2 regions of the Blautia sp. OM06-15AC genome follow, and region 1 is predicted to be linked to the other one. Evidence: predicted binding sites of a transcription regulator. Region 1 holds the regulator's gene; the other holds the start of a gene.
The links. The regulator NrdR, encoded in region 1, represses ribonucleotide reductase genes. The targets are predictions, from matches to a motif close to CACAANATNTTGTG.

Region 1 (7,974 bases):
CCTGATTACCGTCGGAAAAATGCTGGAGTCGATTTCCAAAGGAAAAACGACCGATGCGTTAAAGAGTCTGATGAAGCTGGCTCCGAAGACCGCCGTTCTCTTAAGAGACGGAAAAGAAGTGGAAGTCGGCATTGATCAGGTGAAAAAGGGCGATCATTTCATCGTCCGCCCGGGCGAAAATATTCCGGTGGACGGCGTTGTCCTGGAGGGAACGAGTGCCGTCAACGAATCCGCGCTGACTGGCGAGAGTATTCCGGTGGATAAAGAGGCCGGCGACCGCGTATCGGCGGCGACCTTAAACCAGTCCGGTTTCCTGACCTGTGAGGCGACGAGAGTCGGAGAAGACACAACACTCTCCCAGATCATTCAGATGGTCAGCGATGCGGCAGCGACAAAAGCGCCGATCGCCAAAGTGGCCGATAAAGTTTCCGGTATTTTTGTGCCGGCCGTTATCTGCATTGCACTTGCTACGATTGTGATCTGGCTGTTTGCAGGAGAGAGCGTCAGCTTTGCTCTTGCAAGAGGTATTTCCGTTCTCGTTATCAGCTGCCCGTGTGCGCTCGGCCTTGCAACACCGGTTGCGATCATGGTCGGAAACGGAATGGGAGCAAAACACGGAACGATGTTCAAAACCGCAGTTTCTCTCGAGGAGACAGGAAAAACACAGATCGTTGCACTCGATAAGACTGGAACCATCACAAGCGGAGAGCCGCAGGTAACCGATCTTGTCCCGGCGGACGGTGTAAGTGAGGAGGAGCTTTTAAAAGGTGCCTTTGCACTGGAGCAGAAAAGTGAGCATCCGCTGGCCCGTGCGATTCTTGCACTTGCAGAGGAAAAAGGCCTGGCCCGCGAAGAAGTCAGTGATTTCTCTGCGCTTCCTGGAAACGGCCTTGTGGCAAAACGGAACGGAAAAGAGCTCTGCGGAGGCAACCGCGCACTGATTACGAAAAAAGCGGTTCTCTCGAAACAGATGGAAGAGCAGGCAGCAAAACTTTCCGAAGAAGGAAAGACACCGCTGTTCTTCAGTGAAGACGGAAAGATGCTCGGTATGATCGCGGTTGCGGATGTCATCAAAGAGGACAGCCCGCGTGCGGTGAAAGAGCTGCAGAATATGGGAATCCGTGTCGTGATGCTGACCGGAGACAATGAGCGCACCGCGCGTGCCATCGGCGCTGAGGCAGGTGTGGACGAAGTCATCGCAGGCGTTCTGCCGGATGGAAAAGAAGCGGTCATCAGCCGCCTGAAAGAAAAAGGAAAAGTAGCGATGGTAGGAGACGGCATCAACGATGCACCGGCTCTGACCAGTGCGGATATCGGTATTGCCATCGGAGCAGGAACCGATATCGCGATCGATGCGGCAGACGTTGTCCTGATGAAGAGCCGCCTCTCCGATGTACCGGCAGCGATCCGCTTAAGCCGTGCGACCCTCAGGAACATTCACGAGAATTTGTTCTGGGCCTTCATTTACAATATCATCGGTATTCCGCTGGCTGCGGGCGTATGGATCCCGCTGTTCGGCTGGAAGCTGAACCCGATGTTCGGTGCGGCGGCGATGAGCCTTTCGAGCTTCTGCGTTGTGACAAACGCCCTGCGTCTGAATCTGTTTCGGATGCACGACGCGTCAAAAGATAAAAGAATCAAAAACGAAATTCTAAAGGAGGATCTGAACATGACAACAGAACAGGGAATGGTAAAAACCATGACAATCGAGGGCATGATGTGCGGCCACTGCGAGGCAAGAGTGAAGAAAACACTTGAGGCAATCGAGGGTGTTGCATCCGCAGAAGTAAGCCATGAAAAAGGAACAGCCGTTGTAACACTGACAGCTCCTGTATCAGACGATGTGCTGAAAACAGCCGTAGAGGCACAGGATTACACCGTAAAAGGAATCCAGTAAAACAGGAAACGTTGAGAAAAGGGAAACGCGCCTGGAATGAAAATTTCCGGGCGCGTTTCTTTTTTTTACCAGATATAGCAAAAATATTGCAATTTGTTCGGAATTTTCGTGACAAAAGGACAAAAATCCGTTAGGATAGAGAAAAAGAAGAGCAAAAACAAAAGGGTTTTTAGGATCAGGAGGTTTTTACATTATGACAGAGTACAGACTTGCAAAGCCGGAAGAGTGGGAGGACTGCATCGAACTTGCAAACTACGTGTTCAGCACGGCACACCGTCCGCACGACTTTGAGCAGTTAATTCCAAGGGTTTATCAGGCAGGACCGGAAATGGCACGGATCCACCGCGTCGCTGTTGCGGAAAACGGCAGACTCCGGGCCGAGATTGCGGTGCTTCCGCAGCAAATGGCAGCAGGGGGTAAGCTGCTCCGCGCAGGATATGTGGGAAGCGTTTCCGTGCATCCAAAGGCAAGGGGCGAAGGCCACATGAAGCGTCTTCTTGGCGACTGGATTACGGATCTGGAAGGAACGTGTGATCTTCTGGCACTGGACGGCCAGAGACAGCGGTATGCCTACTTTGGCTTTACGCCGGGAAGTGAAAAATACACGTTTTACCTGGATGTGGCAAATGTGCGCCATACCTGGAAAAACGGGGAACTCTCCGCTTACACCTTTGCGCCGCTGTTTCCGGAAAACGGCGAAGCGGACGAAGAGGCGGCAGCCTTTGCAAAGAAGCTGAATGAGGAAAAACCGCTTTACGTGGTAAGAGAGGATGTGAAAGCCTGCCTGAAAACGTTCGGCGAGCAGGCAATTGCAATCTGGAAAAACGGTGAGCGGATCGGATATCTGGCACTTTGCGGCGGAAACCAGGTTGTGGAAGCAGAAGTGTTGGAGGAACAGGATTTCGTTCCTGCACTTGCCGCTTATTTAAAAGAAAATGCGCTTGACTCTCTTTTCATTTCCATTCCGGTGTATGAGACCGGAAAAGCAGCAGCGTTATCGGAAGTCTGCGAAAGCTTCACAAAAGAGCGCTGCGGTTCCGCGATGTACCGTATTTTCCAATTTGCAGACGTCATCGAGGCAATGCTGACCATGAAAGCAGAGACGATGGGCATCAGCGATGGAACGTGGTCTGCCGTACTGGAGGGACAGCCGCTGACCGTGACGGTAAAAGATGGAACTGTGACCGTGACACGGGAAGCCCATCCGGGGGCAGATGTACTCAACCGGGAGCAGGCGCAGGAACTGCTTCTTTCACCGCTGGCAAGTAAGGGAAGCAAGGTTCCATCTGAAATCTGGAAGAACATTCCATCCGACTGGTTCCCGCTTCCGCTGTACTGTGCGACGGCAGACGAATTTTAGGCAATGACTGTTGGGAGGCAGAGAAATATGAACGAGACAGCGAAACGAGACAGAAGAGACGAAAAAGAAGAAATCCGGTACCATGTGATTTTCTACGGCCAGGTGCAGGGCGTGGGGTTCCGTTACCGGGCGTATTATGCTGCCTACCAGCTCGGGCTGACAGGCTGGGTGAGAAACTGCTGGGATGAGACGGTGGAGATGGAGGTGCAGGGTGATGAGGAGACGATCACGGAGATGATCAAAAGGATCCGCACCTCCAGCTACATCGAAATCACGGATGCAAAATGGACGAAGATTCCGCTGGAATCGGAATTCGGTTTTCATATCCGTTGATCAGGGCTGTTTTTTCTCTTTTTCCGGAATTTCGACGAGAATGATATCGTTGCCGATCTGGCAGATGCGGTCCCATGGGATCACAAAATCCTCGCCGTGGCAGAAAAAGCCGCAGAATTTCACAGGACCCGGAAGAACGAGTCCGGTAAGATGTCCCGTTTTTGGATTGAATTCCACATCAATCGGACAGCCGAGCGTTTTGCAGGTGCAGATATTGATAACTTCTTTCTGGCGGAGATCTACAACGCGCATGCGGTGCTCCTTTTTACTGATTCCTATGGAAAAACATATGCGAAAATGTTGCTGCAGTTGACTTGAATTTCACGGAAAAATGCGTATACTGTAAAAGTAGAAAACTTTCCGAAATACTTATTTAGAAACGAGGACGAAAGATATGAGATGTCCATTTTGTAATCAGGATAATACCCGGGTTGTGGATTCACGCCCGATTGAAGACAGCAATGCGATCCGCCGCCGCCGGATGTGCGATGTCTGCGGCAGACGCTTTACGACATACGAAAAAGTGGAGACGATCCCTTTGATCGTCATCAAAAAAGATATGAACCGCGAGCAGTATGACCGCTCGAAAATCGAGACCGGTATCCTGCGCGCCTGCCACAAACGGCCGGTGTCCGCCGAGAAGATCAACGAGATGGTCAACAAGGTGGAGACGGAGCTTTTCAACGGCGAGGAACGCGAGATTCCAAGCTCTGTGATCGGAGAGAAGGTCATGCATTACTTAAAAGACCTGGATCAGGTGGCGTACGTCCGCTTTGCGTCGATTTACCGTGAGTTCAAGGACGTCAACACGTTCATGGACGAGCTGAAAAAGATGCTCGACAAATAGCGGGAGGCAAAAAAATGGAAGTGTCGAACTATATTAAAATGCGTGATCAGATGCAGGAACGTTTTCTGACATACGATCAGAAGGAGATCGAAGGAAAGTATGGCTTTGCGTTTGATGGCGATTATTTCTATGTGCCGTATCTTTTTGAAGAATGGAGAGTGAACCGCCATACCGGCGTTGTAGAGGGATCAAAAGACCATTTTCTTCATGTACATCAGGGCAGTTTCAATGAGACGCTGACGATTTTCGACCTGCTCTGCTGCGGAAAGAAGGAGATTGTGCTCGCCGGCACGTATGCGCGTACCAATTCCTTAAAGGGAACGATCAAAGGCCGCACGATTGCGTCCGGCGTTCACGACAGCCGCGCCGCACGGTATGACGGGCATGTGGAACAGCTGAAAAAAGCATGCGTTTCCCTTGGCGGAAAACCATATTTCCCGGGAGACGCTGCTTTTGTTTTTCATGTCTTTCCGTTTCTGCCGCTCGTCTTCCAGTTCTGGGAGTCCGATGAGGAATTCCCGCCGGTGCTGAAGTTTATGTGGGATGAAAACGTCCTCGATTATCTGCGGTTTGAGACGCTGTATTACGTGATGGGAGATTTCCTGGACGCACTGGATCAAGCCTTCGATGCATGTAAAACAGAAGCCTGATACCTTTTGTGAGACAAAATCTTACGAAAATTTTTCGAATGTTTATAAAAATTTCAGTATACGAATCCCTTGGTTTAATGCTATAATGAGCGAAAGTGAGTAAAAAAAGAGAAGAGAAAGGGGAATGCATATGGCTTTTAGCATGAAAGTAACACCGGAAATAGAGGAACTGACAAACATCTGTCTGGATAACTCCAAAATGGATGTTTCGCTGTATGGGCAATACGATGTAAAACGCGGACTGCGCGATGTCAACGGCGTTGGCGTCCTTGCGGGACTGACACAGATTTCAAACGTTGTGTCTTCGGATATCATTGACGGCGTCAAAACACCGTGTGACGGACGTCTGTACTACCGCGGCATCAACGTGGAAAAACTGACCCAGGGATTTTTGAGTGAAAACCGTATGGGATTTGAAGAAGTCGCTTATCTGCTCCTGTTTGGAAATCTGCCGAATGAAGAGCAGCTTAAGCATTTTAAGACGATTTTAAAACAGCAGCAGTCCCTGCCGAAGAACTTTGTGCGTGACGTTGTTATGAAAGCGCCGACCAAGGACATGATGAACACTCTGTCCCGAAGCGTTCTGACCCTGTACGCGTACGACAACCACGCAGATGATACCTCCCTTCCGAATGTGCTTCGCCAGTGCATTAACCTGATTTCTGTTTTCCCGATGCTGTCCGTCTATGGCTATCAGGCGTACAACCATTATATCAAGGGAAAAAGTTTATATATCCACAATCCGTCGAAGAAGCTTTCCACCGCAGAAAACATTCTGCTGATGCTCCGCCCGGATCAGAAATACACCCCGCTGGAGGCGAAGATCCTCGATCTTGCCCTCGTCCTCCACATGGAGCACGGCGGCGGTAACAACTCAACCTTTACAACACATGTTGTTTCTTCTTCCGGAACCGATACGTACTCCGCAATTGCAGCGGCGCTCGGCTCCTTAAAGGGACCGAAGCACGGCGGTGCAAACATCAAGGTTGTGCGGATGTTCGACGATATGAAGTCACACGTCAAAGACTGGACGGATGAGGAAGAAGTATCGAATTACTTAAGAAAGCTGCTGCACAAAGAGGCGTTCGACCAGAAAGGTCTGATTTACGGTATGGGCCATGCGGTTTACTCCATTTCCGACCCGCGTGCGCGCATCTTCAAGACCTTCGTTGAGCAGCTGGCAAAAGAAAAACACAGAGAGAAAGATTACCGGCTGTACGCTATGGTCGAGGAACTGGCTCCGAAGATCATCGGCGAGGAGCGCCATATTTACAAAGGTGTATCCGCAAACGTCGACTTCTACAGCGGCTTCGTTTACAGCATGCTGGATCTTCCGCTGGAGCTCTACACCCCGATGTTCGCCTGCGCGCGTATCGTCGGCTGGAGTGCACACCGGATGGAGGAACTGATCAACACCGACAAGATCATCCGCCCGGCGTACAAGAGTGTCAAAGATGAAGTGGACTATGTTCCGCTGGAAAACAGATAAAACAGGCAGAAGGGCCGGAGCGTGTCGGGATTTTCCGATCTGCTCCGGCATTGCTCTGTGCAGGAAGTAATGTGTCATTGTGAAAAATAGGAGAGTGCAGGAGAATGAATGAGACAAAAAATTACAGCATAACAAAATCCGGAGCAGTCATATTGGAAGGAGGGGCCAATCGCGGCGTCTTTACAGCAGGAGCGCTGGACTTTCTGATGGAGCAGGAGTATTATATCCCTCATGTGATCGGCGTTTCCGCCGGAGCCTGCAATGCGCTGGACTATGTATCGCGCCAGATTGGCAGAACGAGGGACTGTATGATTGTCACGGATGAGAAAAACCGCTACGTCAATAAGAATATCAAGACAATCGTTGAGAAAAAAGCACTGCTCGACATGGATATGGTGTTCGAACGGTATCCGTATGAGATTTTTCCATTTGATTTTGATACGTATTTTGCATCGCCGCAGACGTGTGAGCTGGTTGTGACAAACTGTGAGACGGGACGCGCGGAATATCTGGATGACCGCGAAAATAAAGAACGTCTGCTTGCAATTGGCCGTGCATCATCGAGCATGCCGATCGCCTGCCCGATGGTGGAGATCGACGGAAACGAGTACGTCGACGGCGGTGTTGCCGATTCGATCCCGATTATCCGTTCCTTAAAGACGGGACACCGAAAAAATGTCATTATTCTGACACGGAATTTCGGTTACCGCAAAAAAGAGGGAACGAGAGGCTGGGAGCTGTATGTGGCGGCATTCCGCAAATACCCGAATCTCGTGCGTGCGCTTGTAAACCGCGCGAAACATTATAACCAGGTACTCGAATGCATCGAAAAATGGGAAGAAGAAGGCTCCGTCTTTGTGATCCGCCCGGAGATACCGGCGGTATCGCGTCTCGAAAAGGACGAGGAGAAGCTGCGGGAATTTTACCAGCACGGCTATGACCAGATGAAAGCAAATTTTGAGGCTCTGCAGGAGTTTCTGAAAGAAGAATAAAGTTACTGTATAAACGAAAAGAGGATTGGAGAAAGAAGATGAGTGGAAAAAACCAGAAGAACCGGGGAACTATACTGATGCGGATGTTTTACCCGGACCGGAGAGAAAAAAGTGCCTATACGATCGATTACGCGGATCTGTACCGGAAAGGATACCGGGGCGTGATTTTTGATATCGATAATACGCTTGTTCCGCACGGTGCGCCGGCAACGAAGGAGGCGGCTGCGTTCTTTGCGTCTCTTCGGGAGACTGGTTTTTCCACCTGTCTGCTTTCCAACAATCAGAAACCGCGTGTGGCTCCGTTTGCCGATGCGGTCGGTTCTATCTATATCGAAAATGCGCACAAGCCTTCGGTGAAAAACTACCAGGAGGCATGCCGGAGAATGGGGATCAAAGAGGAGCAGGC
Region 2 (7,974 bases), 210 kb from region 1:
CACGCTCCCATATCACGCATCAGCTGTGCGGTTGCTTTTGTGATATACGCTTTTTTACCGAATTTCTGCGTATAAATCACGCCGTGGTACGATTCGTCCGGTGTAGTAAGGCCCGGGAATTTGTCTGCATGCGCATCCCAGTCGAAGTTTCCGGAATCGACAATCGCTCCGCCGAGCGCCATTGCATGGCCGTCCATGTATTTTGTGGTGGAATGGGTGACAATATCTACACCGAACTCGAACGGACGGCAGTTGATCGGGGTTGCAAAGGTGTTGTCGCAGATCATCGGAACGCCGTGCTCATGTGCAAGTTTAACAAACTTGTCAATGTCAAGTACAACACCTGCCGGGTTGGAAATCGTCTCGGCAAAGACAGCTTTGGTGTTCGGCTGGAATGCTTTTTCCAGCTCCTCTGCCGGCGCATCCTGGTCCACGAGGGTAGTCTCGATGCCGAATCGTTTTAAGGTAACGGCGAGCAGGTTGGAGGTTCCTCCGTAAACCTTTGCCGCGCAGACAACGTGGTCGCCTGCCTCACAGATGTTGGTAACAGCAAGCATCGTTGCCGCCTGGCCGGAAGATGTGAGCATGGCTGCCACGCCGCCCTCCAGATCGCAGATTTTCTGTGCTACGACGTCGTTCGTCGGGTTCTGCAGACGGGAATAGAAATATCCCTCCTCCTCCAGATCGAACAGTTTTCCCATTTCCTCGCTGGTTGCATATTTGAATGTTGTGCTCTGGTAAATCGGAAGTACACGCGGCTCACCGTTTTTCGGCTGCCATCCTCCCTGTACACAGATTGTGTCCTGGCTGTATCCCATAATTTTTCTCCCTTCTGTAAGTGAAACCGGTCCACCGGGCCGATTTCTGCTGTGCTCAGCGCCATAATAATACCCCCACCCGGGATGCCCGGGCGAGGGTATCACTTTTTCCTATTATAACTCTGTTTGTTCTTTCCTGCAACTATATGCGCACAGATTTAGGAGAGATATTCATCCACATATTTCTGGATATTGGAAGCATTCACAATCTTCTGCGCCTGGCCGTCCTCCACAACGAGAAGAGTCGGTGCCTGCATGATGCCGTACTGTGCGGCAAGATCCGGGTGACGCTCTGCGTCGATCACCTCATACTGCTCCTCGGCGAGCATTTCTTTTGCCATTTTGCAGTTCGGGCAGGTGCTTGTCGTGAACAGGTACATGCCGTCTTCCTCGATTTTATCTGCTGCTGCAGCGGCTTTCGGCTCTTCTTTTCCAGCGGCCTGCTCTGCCAGTTTCTCTGCTGCGCCGTACGATTTCATTTTCTGCTCCGGCGATTTGGAGTGGATGATATCATATACAGTTCTGTTCTTGTACTCCTGGCGTTTTCCGTCGTTCCAGTTCTTGACCGGACGGTAATATCCCGTGATACGGCTGTAAACCTCTGCCTCTTTTCCACAGATCGGACATGTAAAGTGCTCGCCGGCGAGATAGCCGTCGTTCGCACAAACAGAATACGTCGGGGACAGCGTGTAGTACGGCAGTTTGTAGTTCTCTGCAATCTTCCGCACAAGGGAAGCTGCTGCTTTCCAGTCCGGCAGTTTTTCGCCAAGGAACGCATGGAATACAGTTCCCGAGGTGTACAGCGTCTGCAGATCATCCTGAATATCAAGCGCAGAGAAAATATCCTCGGTATAGTCCACCGGCAGATGGGAGCTGTTGGTGTAGTACGGGGTATCTCCCTCATGGCCTGCGGTCTTGATATCCGGCCATTTTGCACGGTCGTGTTTTGCCAGACGGTATGCGGTCGACTCCGCCGGAGTTGCCTCAAGGTTGTACAGATCGCCGTACTCCTCCTGGTAATCAGAAAGACGCTCTCTCATATGGTTCAGAACTTCTTTCGTAAACTGCTGTGTCTTCGGATCCTCCAGACCCTTTCCGAGCCATGCGGCATTTAAGCCGGCCTCGTTCATACCGATCAGACCGATGGTTGAGAAGTGGTTCTCAAACGTTCCAAGGTACCGTTTCGTATATGGATACAGTCCCTCGTCCAGGAGGCGGGTAATGACCTCACGTTTCGTCTTTAACGAACGTGCGGCAATATCCATCATATGATCGAGACGGCGGTAGAACTCTTTCTCATCTTTGGACTGATATGCGATACGCGGCATATTGATGGTGACAACGCCGACCGATCCGGTGCTCTCGCCGGAACCGAAGAATCCGCCGGTTTTCTTTCGAAGCTCACGCAGATCCAGGCGGAGACGGCAGCACATGGAGCGCACGTCGCTTGGTTTCATATCGCTGTTGATGTAGTTGGAGAAGTACGGGGTACCGTATTTTGCAGTCATTTCGAACAGCAGACGGTTATTCTCCGTATCGGACCAGTCAAAATCGGATGTGATGGAGTAGGTCGGGATCGGGTACTGGAAGCCTCTTCCGTTGGCATCTCCCTCGATCATCGTCTCGATGAACGCTTTGTTGACCATATCCATCTCTTTTTTACAGTCTTTGTACTTGAAGTCCATCTCCTTACCGCCGACGATCGCCGGAAGCTCCGCGAGGTCATCCGGTACGGTCCAGTCGAGTGTGATGTTGGAGAACGGTGCCTGGCTTCCCCAGCGGCTCGGTGTGTTGACGCCGTAGATAAACGCCTCGATGCACTTCTTCACTTCGCCGTAGCTTAAGTTGTCCACTTTGACGAACGGCGCCAGATACGTATCAAATGAAGAAAATGCCTGCGCACCTGCCCACTCGTTCTGCATAATGCCGAGGAAGTTGACCATCTGGTTGCACAGAACCGAAAGATGTCTTGCCGGAGAAGAAGTAATCTTTCCGTTGATGCCGCCAAGTCCTTCTTTGATGAGCTGTTTTAACGACCATCCTGCACAGTAGCCGGTCAGCATCGACAGGTCGTGGATGTGAATATCCGCGTTGCGGTGTGCCTCGGCGATCTCGTCATCATAAATCTCTGATAACCAGTAGTTGGCTGTGATCGCGCCGGAATTGCTTAAGATCAGACCGCCGACAGAATACGTTACGGTCGAATTCTCTTTGACACGCCAGTCCTCTACTTTTACGTAGCTGTCCACGATCTCTTTGTAGTCTACGATCGTCGATTTCATGTTGCGGATTTTTTCCCTCTGCTTGCGGTACAGAATGTAAGCTTTTGCCACTTCTGCGTAGCCGCACTGGATCAGCACGTTCTCCACGCTGTCCTGAATTGCCTCCACTGAAATTTTTCCGTCTTTGATCTTGGACTGAAAGTCCGCTGTTACGCGCAGTGCCAGCATCTGAAGCATGTCATCGCTGAACTGCATATCTTTTGCGCCGAATGCTTTTCCAATCGCATCGGTAATCTTTTTCATCTGGAACTCTGCAATCGTTCCGTCTCTCTTTTCTACCTGAAACATGGAATCCCTCCTGTTAATTCAACCGTTTCTGCAAGGCCTTTTTAAGGTTCCACTCTTTGCAGTGTCTGAACCATATGATAGCAGAGCATGTTTCTCCCGTCAATAGTAAAAAGTACCATATCTAGTGTGAAATTTTCTAACATCACTAGATATGGTACTTTTACTTGTATTCTGTCCCTTCCATTTTTCGGCGCTGTACGGCGCTTAAAGGGATGTACTGCCGTTTTTAAGCCCGCTTGCCATACCTCTATACCCTCGGATAGATATCCTTCGGTACATAGGCTTTTACGCGGATGCCTTCCGGCAGATATTCTTCTTCGAGCAGAATTCCGTATCCGCGGATCAGTGAAATCGTTCCCGCCTTATCGTACGGATAGAGGCGCTCGATATAGATTTTTCCCTCCATCATCCACGAGGAGAGTAAATTTTTGAGGTCTTCGAGTCCCTGTCCTGTTTTGGCAGAGACCGCAAGGCTCGCGTCTGCCCGGAAATCTTTTACAACCATCGGGGCGAGAAGCTTATCCTGCTTGTTCAGCAGGGTGACGATCTTTTTGTCCTCAACTTTCAGTTCCCGCAGCGTATCGTACACGACCTGCATCTGCAGCTCCATCTGCGGATTTGACGTATCCACAACGTGGAGAATATAGTCGGCATACCGTGCTTCCTCCAGCGTACTGCGGAATGCATCGATCAGATGATGTGGCAGCTTATTGATAAATCCAACCGTATCGGTCAGCAGGATTTCCTGTCCATCCGGAAGGGTCAGTGACCGCGTCGTCGTATCCAGCGTGGAAAACAGCATTGCATCTGCCAGAATTTCCGATCCTGTCAGTGCATTTAAAAGACTGCTCTTTCCCGCTGACGTATAGCCTACGAGCGCCGCTACCGGGATTTTGGAACGTTTTCTGCCTTCACGAAGGAGCTCTCTGTGCTGGCGTACTTCCTCAAGCTCACGTTTTAACTGCGTAATACGCGTGCGGATCAGGCGCCGGTCGGTTTCCAGCTTTTTCTCTCCCGGTCCTCTCGTACCGATTCCGCCGCCGAGACGGGAAAGCGATGTGCCAAGGCCGGAAAGTCGGGACGCACGGTACTTTAACTGGGCCAGCTCAACCTGGATTTTACCCTCGCTGCTCACGGCGCGCGCCGCAAAGATATCCAGGATCAAAAGCGTACGGTCCATGATCTTGCATTCCAGTGCTTCCTCCAGCCCTTTTAACTGGATCGAGGAGAGCTCATCGTCGCAGATGATGCCCGTCGCATCGCAGGCGCGCACCAGAATTTTCAATTCCTCTAATTTTCCTTTTCCGATGTACGTTCCCGGATGAATGGCCTCCCGCACCTGCACCAGGCGGCCCTCCACCTTCGCACCGGCGGTGCTGGCCAGTTCCGCCAGCTCGTCGAGCGATTCTTCTGCGTTTGCGCCGCCGTTTTCCTGTACGCCGACCAGAATCACGCGCTCCTGTTCTTCTCTTAAATCAAACAATCCAACTTCCTCCGTCTGTTATCGGTTCTGGAGAAACGTATTTTCCCGCTGCGCCGCGGTGTTTTCCGGGTATGCTGCCAGAAAATCCGCCATCAGCGACTTCGCGGTATCAAAATCCGCCCGTTTTTCATAGGATACAATCTGGTTGAACAGCAGATTTTCCCGGTCGGAATCCTCTGCCGTTTTGAGTCCTTCCTCGATATACGAGAGTGCACTGTCCGTGTCGTTTTCCGCAAGTGCGCAGAGCGCCAGCCCGTTGTTTGCTGCCGCCGCAAAGCCATCTGTCGAAAGATACGAAGAAAACAGTGCTTTCGCCTCGTCGTTCTGACCATTGGAAAGGTAAACCTCGCCGAGCATTTCCATCGCCGCGCTGCTGCCGTCCTTCATTGCCTTCGAGAACGCTTTGACCGCCTCGTCCTGCTCCTCCAGATAGTAGTATGCGCAGCCGATGTTATAATAATCCTCGGTCGTTTTCGGCTCAATCTTCACTGCCGCTTCGAGGTAACGGTCTCCGTCCGCCTTCATGCTGCTCTCCTGATACAGCTCGTAAATGTCAAGGCAGAGCTGATAGCTCTCCTTCGTCTCCACTGCCGCATCAAAATCCACCTTCGCCTGCTCGTAATTCTTCTGCAGGAAGTACGCGCGTCCCCTAAGGAACAGCGCATCGGCATCGGCCTTTTCTTCCTGAATATTGGTGCAGATCTCAATGGCTCCATCCAGATCTCCGGCCTGTACGCAGGTTTCCGCCTCGTAATACATGACATCGCGCGAAAACTCCGCGTCTTTGTGCTTCATGCTCGAAAGACTGCTCTTGAAAGCCTCTTTTGCCTTGTCATACTCCTGGCTTTTCAGATAAGCGATGCCGAGCGACCGGTAGCTCTCCGCCAGTCGGTCGCCTGCCTTTACGGCTCCCTCCAGCATCGCAATCGACGTTACGTAGTCCTTCTGTTCGAGCGCCTCGATGCCCTTTTTATAAAGCTTTGAATTTTTATTTTCACAGCCGCCAAGCACCATTGCCGCCGCCAGAAAAAAGATTACCAGTCTTTTTTTCATTCTGTCACAAGTCCTTCTTTATGCATCACAGAAACAACCTGGTCTACGTATTTTGCACACGTTGCGTCGTCCGGTGCTTCCACCATGACACGGATCACCGGCTCGGTGCCGCTCTCTCTTACGAGGATGCGTCCGTCATCGCCCAGGGCCTCTGCTACGTCTTCTACTGCTTTCTGTACTGCCGGGTTGGCCTTTGCAGCTGCTTTGTTTGCCACGCGGACATTCTTTAAGAGCTGCGGGTAAATCACTACCTCGGCTGTCAGGGTGCTGAGCGGGAGTTTCTTATCTATCAGCACTTCCATCACCATCAGGGAGGTCAGGATTCCGTCACCGGTCGTCGCGTGCTTGCTGAAAATGATGTGGCCGGACTGCTCTCCGCCGAGAGAATAGCCGTTTGCCATCATGTTCTCGCACACGTATTTGTCGCCGACTGCCGTCTTCTCATACCGGATACCGGCGCGGTCACACGCTTTGTAAAGACCGAGGTTTGACATGATCGTGGTCACAATCGTATCTCCGTTTAACTGGCCTTTTTCTTTTAAGTATTTACCGCAGACATACATGATCAGGTCTCCGTCTACCACATTTCCCAGCTCATCGACAGCGATGCAGCGGTCTGCGTCTCCGTCGTAGGCAAATCCGACATCGAGGTGTTTCTCTCTTACATATTTCTGAAGCTCTTTGATGTGGGTGGAACCACAGCCGCAGTTGATGTTTGTTCCGTCCGGCTCGTTGTGGATCACATATGTCTTGGCGCCGATGGCATCAAACACGCTCTTGGCTACGGAAGAGGCACTTCCGTTGGAGCAGTCGAGTCCGACTCTCATGTTTTTAAAGGATTTTGTCGGAATCGAGATCAGGTGTCCAATGTAGCGGTTCCTTCCGGCTGCAAAATCCACGGTACGTCCGATGTCTTCTCTCGTTGCGAACGGGATCTTCGGTGTTCCGTCGTCGATGTAGGCTTCGATCTGCGCTTCGATGTCGGCTTCCAGTTTCTGTCCCAGGCCGTTGATGACTTTGATTCCGTTGTCATAGAACGGGTTGTGGCTGGCGGAGATCATAATTCCGCAGTCAAAGTTTTCGGTACGGACAACATAGGAAACGCTCGGGGTGGTCGTTACATGCAACAGATAAGCGTCTGCTCCCGATGCGGTCAGTCCTGCTACCAGCGAATATTCGAACATGTAGCTGGAGCGTCTGGTGTCTTTTCCAATGACGATCTGTGCTTTGTGGTCTTTTCCGAAATACCATCCGAGGAATCTTCCCACTTTATATGCATGCTCAACCGTCAGATCAATGTTTGCTTCCCCGCGAAATCCATCTGTTCCAAAATATTTACCCATGGTATGCTCCTTTCCCCTTTCGGGCAGAAAGCGTGTCTGAAATTTTTTGCAATCATTCAAACACGCTTTTTCTGGTTATTCACTCAAATAACAAAATATCGTAATTAGTCGTACAGCTTCTCGCTGTATACGCCGTCCGCAATCAGTTTGCGGAATGCTTCTGTTACGGAAGCTTTGTCTTCCTGATACGTTACGCCGAACCACTCTGCGTCGGTCGGAAGAACTTTTACTTCTGCTTTTCCTGCGTGCAGCAGCTCGTCGATGTAGATCGGAAGGAGGTACTCGCCTTTTACATCTCCCTCTTTCTGTGCAGAAAGGAATTCAACAAAGCCTTTCTCCAGAAGATCAATGAACTCCGGCTGCAGTCCCCACATGTTCATGGAAACAAGGGAGTTTTTGTCGATCGGATCAACCGTTCCGTCTTCTTTTTCAACGCCTGCGCCCTCTGCGGTCTTTACGATGTTTTTCGTCTCGTTGACACCGGTCAGATTTCCGTTTTCATCAACGACGCAGACACCTCTTGTAACACCGCCGTTGTCACTTAAGGTGTTTCCAAGCACGAATCCTGCCATGGAGATCGGCATAACCTCATCCACATCATGCTCCTGTACGAGGTAGTCGTGCAGTTTTACGAACGGATCTTTTCCGTAATAGTCATCAGCATTGATAACAGCAAACGGCTCTTTTACAAGACCTTTGCAGGCAAG

Region 2: a site for NrdR is predicted at 3,502-3,515, ahead of DXB83_RS00355 (ribonucleoside triphosphate reductase). Genes of this name have one in related genera too.

What each region holds. Positions count from the first base shown of each region.
Region 1 covers NZ_QULD01000001.1:267,024-274,997, forward strand. The annotation lists gene DXB83_RS01415 (heavy metal translocating P-type ATPase) at 1-1,897, shown strand, start outside; gene DXB83_RS01420 (GNAT family N-acetyltransferase) at 2,091-3,257, shown strand; gene DXB83_RS01425 (acylphosphatase) at 3,285-3,590, shown strand; gene DXB83_RS01430 (YlmC/YmxH family sporulation protein) at 3,591-3,842, opposite strand; gene nrdR (transcriptional regulator NrdR) at 3,985-4,437, shown strand; gene DXB83_RS01440 (DUF3786 domain-containing protein) at 4,452-5,087, shown strand; gene DXB83_RS01445 (citrate/2-methylcitrate synthase) at 5,218-6,576, shown strand; gene DXB83_RS01450 (patatin-like phospholipase family protein) at 6,681-7,568, shown strand; gene DXB83_RS01455 (YqeG family HAD IIIA-type phosphatase) at 7,643-7,974, shown strand, end outside.
Region 2 covers NZ_QULD01000001.1:59,232-67,205, reverse strand. The annotation lists gene DXB83_RS00360 (O-acetylhomoserine aminocarboxypropyltransferase/cysteine synthase family protein) at 1-818, opposite strand, end outside; gene DXB83_RS00355 (ribonucleoside triphosphate reductase) at 977-3,388, opposite strand; gene hflX (GTPase HflX) at 3,636-4,871, opposite strand; gene DXB83_RS00345 (tetratricopeptide repeat protein) at 4,890-5,924, opposite strand; gene glmM (phosphoglucosamine mutase) at 5,921-7,267, opposite strand; gene DXB83_RS00335 (nucleotidyltransferase family protein) at 7,372-7,974, opposite strand, start outside.